DNA from 2 places in the Bacillus thuringiensis genome. Region 1 is predicted to be linked to the other one. Evidence: riboswitches for the same ligand, from Rfam matches in the RefSeq annotation. Region 1 holds a riboswitch; the other holds the start of a gene.

Region 1 (3,427 bases):
TGTTCTATATGTATATACATGTTGAGCTATAATCTATCGTTATATGTTTCAACGTAGTAGACATTATATTTTGATGGTGAAATATTTTGTTTCTTTGATTATTTAGAATATTAACACTGGAAAGAACTATATGTCAATAATAAAAATAGAATGTTAATTTCTTGGAATAATATATTAAAAAAGTAGATTCTCTTGTGTGAGAGAACCTACTTTTAATATATTTTGCTAAAAAAACAATTGGTGAGGGCTAATAATAAGTGGGGATGAAGAACCCCCACTTATTACGGTTTTACTTTATTTTTCAATTTTTGCCCACTTGAAGTTTAATTGACCTGCAAAGTCTACTTGTACAATTCCTTTCACATAAGAACGTTCTAAATAAGATTCGCCTTTTTGGTAAAGAGGAGCGATAACAGTGTCTTTAAATAATATTTTCTCGGATTCTAGTAATGCTTCCCAGCGAGCTTTTTCATCACCAGCTAAAGTTGTTTTCACTTTTGCTATTGTTTCATCGAATTCCTTACTAGAGTAATGATCTAAGTTATAAGGGTTATTCGTTGTAAATAGCTCAAGGAATGTAATTGGATCCGCAAAGTCAGGGCTCCAGCCATCAATTCCGATTTCGTAGTCACCTTTTAATAAAAGCGAAACTTGTTGCTTACGCGGTTGCGGTTTTATATTTACTGTTAAGCCATCTAAATTCTTTTCTAGTTGTCCTTTTAAGAATTCACCAGTTTTCTTATCAAGGTCAGCATCACTCGTTAATAATTCTAATGTTATCTTTTCAGAACCAAGCTCTTGTTTAGCTTTTTCCCATAACTTTTGTGCGGATTTTGTATCAACTTTTGTTAAATCGCCGTTTGCAGTACGGAAGTCTTTTCCTTCAGGTCCTTTTGCAAAGTTTTTTGGAACGAGACCAAATGTTGGTGTAGAGCCATCATTTAATAACGTATTTACAAAGGATTTTCTATCAATTGTTTGATCAATTGCTTGGCGTGCAGAAACGTTTTGAAGTACTTTGTTTTGTTGATTCATACGTAAAAATTGTACGCCTACGTTTGGACGTTCTTTAAAGTTGGCATCTTTTTTATATTTATCAACGAAGTCAGATGTTAGTTTTATACGGTCTAATTGTTTTGACTCGAATAAATTTACTTCTGTTGATTTTTCTTTTACGACGTTAAAATTGATTTCTTCTAGTTTGACAGTATCTTTATCCCAATAGGTAGGGTTCTTCTTAAATTTAAAGCTTTGTTCGTGCTTCCAATCGCTTAGTGTAAAAGCTCCATTGTACAAGATTGTATTATCTTCTAAAGCGTACTTATCACCTTGTGCTTTAAAGAATTCCTCGTTAATTGGTAGAAATGTTGGGAACGCTGTTAAGCTAATAAAATACGGAACAGGACGTTCCAATTCTACCTCAAACGTATGGTCATCAACTGCTTTTACACCAAGTTGGTCGGCTGGAAGTTCTTTATTGTTAATTTTTGTTGCATTTTTAATATCAAAGAATAGAAATGCGTATTCAGAGGCTGTTGCTGGATCTACGGCTCTCTGCCAAGCGAACACAAAATCTTTCGCTGTAACAGGAGTGCCGTTTGACCATTTTGAATCTCGCAGGTGGAATGTGTATTTCGTTTTATCGCCACTTACTTCATGAGATTTTGCAACGCCAGGGACAGGTTTGTTACCTTCACCAAGATTATACAAACCTTCAAATACGTTTCTCATTACTTGACCAGAATCAGTATCTGTAGCACGGGCCGTATCCATTGTTCGTATTTCAGTAGGTGAAGATAAATTTAAAACCTGTTTACTAGGTGCCTCGTCTTTTGCATTTGCTCCGCTTGCTTCGTTTTTATAACTACCGCAACCAGTTAATAAAATACTTACTCCTACAACTGATGCAATACCGGGTACAAACTTCTTTTTCATTTGATTTTCCTCCTAAATAATTAAGTTTGGATGATGATGAGGGAAATGAAAAATAAAAAATCCCTCTTTTCATATTGAGAAAGAGGGATTTTTATGTACAAGTTATGCACCCGTATATAAACGAAGTCCCTCATTCTATCTTTCAAGCATAAAGCTTGCAGGAAGTGGCACAGTATTCAAAATGAACCTGCTGCCGAGGTTTCAAAGGGCCAGTCCCTCCACCTCTCTTGATACAATGAGTAAACGAATAAATTTTATTAATTTTTGTGTTTCTTTGATAATTCAAAATCTTACACCTTGAACAATGAAGTGTCAACCAAATGAAATATAGTTTAAATTTTCAGTTTTCTTAAATAAAAAAACCACTGCATATGGCAGTGGTTTTTCGCTTAGAAGTTAAAGTTATCTGGATCTGGACCAACGCGACGATCTTCATTTAAAGCTTGAATTGCTTTCATATCATCAGCACTTAATTCAAAGTCGAAGATGTTTGCATTTTCAATAATGCGATGTTCTTTAATTGATTTAGGGATTGTTACAACTTCGTTTTGTAAATCCCAGCGTAAAATAATTTGCGCAGTTGATTTATTATATTTTGTCGCAATTTCTTGTAACGTTGGATTATCTAGTAGTTGTCCTTGCATTAATGGTGACCAAGCTTCAAGCTGGATGTTATGTTCTTTACAGAATGCATGTAACTCTTCTTGTGCTAAACGTGGGTGGTATTCCACTTGGTTGACCATTGGCTTAATTTCAGCAATTTCAAATACGTCTTGTAAGTGGTGAATGTGGAAATTACTCACACCGATAGCGCGAACACGGCCATCTTTATAAAGTTTTTCTAATGCTTTCCATGATTCGGTATATTTCCCTTTTACAGGCCAATGTACTAAATATAAGTCTAAATATTCTAGACCTAATTTCTCTAATGTAGTTTCAAATGCTTGAAGTGTTGTTTCATATCCTTGATCGCTATTCCATACTTTTGAGGTAATAAATAATTCTTCACGTGAAACACCTGATTCACGAATCGCTTGTCCAACGCCCTCTTCATTTTGATAGATTGCTGCAGTATCGATGCTGCGGTAGCCATTTTTAATTGCTGCTTTTACAGAATCAATTACTTCTGAACCATCTTCTACTTTAAAAACACCTAAACCAAACCAAGGCATTTTTACACCGTTATGTAATGTTGTATAGTCTTTTAAACTTGTTAAAATCATATTATTTCCCCCTAGCTTTTTTGTTTGTTGCTTCTACTGCTTTTTGAATTGCCTCTGAAAAATTATATTCGTATAAAGTTTTGAGACCCTCAGCTGTGGAACCACCTGGCGTTGTTACTTGTTCGCGGAGGTTAGCTGGATCTTGCGTTTGTTCGAGCATAGAAGCAGAGCCAGAAATCATTTGAATGACAAGATGTTTTGCGGTTTCTTCATCGACTCCATAACTTTTTGTTGCTTCAATTAAGCTTTCAGCAAAGTAATAAAGGAAG
Region 2 (3,427 bases), 290 kb from region 1:
ATCACGAAACGTTTTATAAAAGCTCGTTAAATGGTCCTGCGCTACATTACGAGACAGATGTGATTCCATATGAAGTAAATGAACATCTAATTGCAACGGTGTGTTTCCAATTAAGCGAAGTAATTGCGCCTCTGTGTCTTGCTTCGTTGGCATTAAATTTAATATAGCAATTTTTAAAGCGCGTATATCTTGTGTTTCTGCTCGCTCCTTCGTCATTACAAAAATATTTTCTTTTTGCAACACTTTGCGAGCCGGTAAATCTTTATCAATTATGATCGGCATGTGTTTTGCCTCCAACTAGAGCTGCTTCCAAATCTGCAATAATATCAGAAACATCTTCTATACCAACCGATAAACGAATTAAATCAGATGTAACACCAGCTAAACGCTGATCTTCAGCACTTAATTGTCTATGCGTCGTACTAGCAGGATGTATAACGCAAGTTCGTGCATCAGCTACGTGTGTTACGAGAGTTGCTAGTTTTACATTTGCGATAAATTCTTTTGCTGCTTCTAATCCCCCTTTAATCCCAAATGTTAAAACCCCACTAGCACCTTTTTTCAAATACTTTTGTGCTAACGAGTAATTTTCATTACTATCTAATCCCGGATAATTCACCCATTCAATACGTTCATGATTAGCAAGCCACTTAGCAACCGCGAGAGCATTTTCGCTATGACGCTCCATTCGTAAATGTAAAGTCTCTAAGCCAATATTGCTAATATATGCATTGAATGGGCTCATACAATTCCCATAATCTCTTAATAGCTGAACACGTGCTTTCACAATATACGCTGCTGCACCAAAGTTTTGAACGTAACTTACACCGTGATAACTTGGATCTGGTTCAACAAGCTCAGGATATTTTCCATTTGTCCAATCAAAGTTTCCACCGTCAATTACAATACCGCCTAAGGAGCTCGCATGCCCATCGATATATTTCGTCGTAGAATGAACAATAATATTCGCCCCATGTTCAAACGCTTGGCATAAATAAGGAGTTGCTAATGTATTATCAACGATAAAAGGTACCTCTAATTCTTTAGCGGCAGCTGAAAATTCTTTGAAATTTAAAACGTTCATCGCTGGATTTCCTAATGATTCTGCATAAATGAGTTTCGTCTTGTCATTAGCAAGTGCCGCAATTTCATCTGCCGTTAAATTTGGATTAAAGAACGTAACATCAATGCCAAGTTTACGCAAACTCACTCCAAATAAATTAAACGTTCCCCCGTAAACCGTTGAAGAGCAAAGCAAATGGTCTCCACTACTACAAATATTTAAAACTGCGAGCATAATGGCTGCTTGCCCAGAAGCCGTTGCAACAGCTCCTACACCGCCTTCTAAATCTGATAACTTCTGCTCAAATGCGGCTAGAGTAGGGTTTCCAATACGCGTATAAATATATCCTTCTGCCTCTAAGTTAAATAGGGCTGCTAAATCATCTGAAGTATCGTATTTATACGTTGTACTTTGATAAAGTGGTAAAACACGTGGTTCACCATTCTTTGGCGTATAGCCACCTTGCACACAAATCGTTCCTTTTCCCCATGATTCTCCCATCTCTCATTCTCCTTTCTTTTATACAAAATAAAAAACTGCCCCTTTCCTGAAAACAAGAAAGGAGCAGTTTGAAAACACGCTCTAAAGGCTCTTTCTTATCTCTCAGGATTACTACCTGCAGGATTTGGCACAATTCCGTTATACGGCTGTTGCCAAGGTTTCATCGGGCCTGTCCCTCCACCTTTTCTTGATAAGACTATGCAATTACCGTTGATTTTATAGCAATAATTTCCTAATGTCAAACTGTTTTTCTGAATGTTCTAAAATAAACGTTAACAATTTCATATAAAGCAACAAAAGAAATATATTCTAATCTATTTCAAAAAAGACCTTTAAAAACCTCAAATCAGTCTATAAAATTAAATAAGTAATTTAACCTATAAATTCAAATTCTCCAAAATTTAGCCTACATGTTGAATAGGCGATCCTCTCAAAAAGATACTATATATATTCAATCCATTTTCCACTAGTATATTTCACTTTTTTCCCTACTAAGATTTACATAACGGAGGTATAACATGACAGATAAAAAAGATATGCAGTACATACTTGCTCTATATGGCATTCTTCTAGGATCTATAGTAGGAGCTACAGTTTGGTTATTTTTAGTCACAATAAATATTGGAATCCACTTTATTTGGGGATACTTGCCTGAAGTTCTCTCTTTTCCCTCTTATTACACCCTTTGCGTAACAATAATTGGCGGGGTCCTCGTTGGTCTATCACAAAAATATTTCGGTACATACCCACGCCTTATGCCTGAAGTGATGACTGAATATAAAAAAACTGGTCGCATCGAATATCGCTTTGTCCATCGGGCTACTTTAACCGCGATTATTGTTTTAATTTTCGGTGCTAGTCTTGGTCCAGAAGCCGCACTAGTTGGAATTATAGGCGGACTTTGCACATGGGTAGGGGATCGCTTTAAATTTGCCTTGAAGGGTATGGATGAGCTAACCGAGATCGGAATTGGCGCTACTTTAAGTGTCATTTTCAACGCACCATTATTCGGTTATTTAGCACCGAATGAAAATGAGGGAGAACAAATTGCTGCTTTTTCTAAAGGAAAAAAGGCGATTGTATACTTAGCTACTACCTTCGCAGGTTTTTCTGTTTATTTACTACTGAGTAAACTCGATAATCGTGGATCCTTTATTGTTGATTTCGGGGAAGGTTCACTTTCTTTCAATGAATGGATCGCATTTCTTCCATTTGCTAGTATCGGTGCTATAGTTGGTTTCTTTTATTTCAAGTTAGAATTCACATTAGAGAAGTTAATTCACCCTTTTAGAGAATACAAGCTGACACTCGGAATTCTCGGTGGTATTTTATTAGGAATTGCAGGAACTTTTCTTCCATACACATTATTTTCAGGGGAACATCAATTAAAAGAATTAGTTGTTGAATGGAGCCATTTATCTTTTTGGATACTACTTCTTTCAGGGATTTTAAAGTTGTGCATTACTGCCGTTTGTTTGAACACAGGGTGGCGAGGTGGACATATCTTCCCAATTATATTTTCTGGGTCAAGTATCGGATACGCTGTAGCATCTATTCTTCCTATAGATCCAGTAGCATCTGTTGCCATCGTAACGGCAGCAATTTCGAGCTATGCGTTACGAAAGCCAATAGCTATAACATTACTATTACTTATGTTTTTCCCGCTTAATTTGCTATTGCCAATGCTTGGTGCAGCTGCTATCGGGAATGCCTTTCCACTTCCAAAACATAACGAAACTACAAATTAATCAAAATAGGCAGTGGGGACGAAAGCTCCACTGCCTATTTTTTTATTACACGCGCTGCTTTAATAACGCTTCTAACTCTTCAAAATTATGCACTTCATATGTCGGTATAATTCCA

The links. A riboswitch is a leader RNA that binds a small molecule or an ion and turns the genes downstream of it on or off. The one in region 1 is predicted to bind S-adenosylmethionine.
Positions count from the first base shown of each region.
Region 2: it holds a riboswitch for S-adenosylmethionine, as region 1 does, so the genes downstream of both, AC241_RS26840 (bifunctional O-acetylhomoserine aminocarboxypropyltransferase/cysteine synthase) here and AC241_RS01105 (peptide ABC transporter substrate-binding protein) in region 1, are expected to answer to the same signal.

Region 1 covers NZ_CP012099.1:190,993-194,419, forward strand. Annotated here, with positions in the region: gene AC241_RS01105 (peptide ABC transporter substrate-binding protein) at 295-1,935, opposite strand; SAM riboswitch class I at 2,068-2,172, opposite strand; gene AC241_RS01110 (aldo/keto reductase) at 2,325-3,158, opposite strand; gene proC (pyrroline-5-carboxylate reductase) at 3,160-3,427, opposite strand, start outside.
Region 2 covers NZ_CP012099.1:5,195,417-5,198,843, forward strand. Annotated here, with positions in the region: gene metA (homoserine O-acetyltransferase MetA) at 1-282, opposite strand, end outside; gene AC241_RS26840 (bifunctional O-acetylhomoserine aminocarboxypropyltransferase/cysteine synthase) at 266-1,564, opposite strand; SAM riboswitch class I at 1,657-1,761, opposite strand; gene AC241_RS26845 (chloride channel protein) at 2,083-3,312, shown strand; gene AC241_RS26850 (YjjG family noncanonical pyrimidine nucleotidase) at 3,358-3,427, opposite strand, start outside.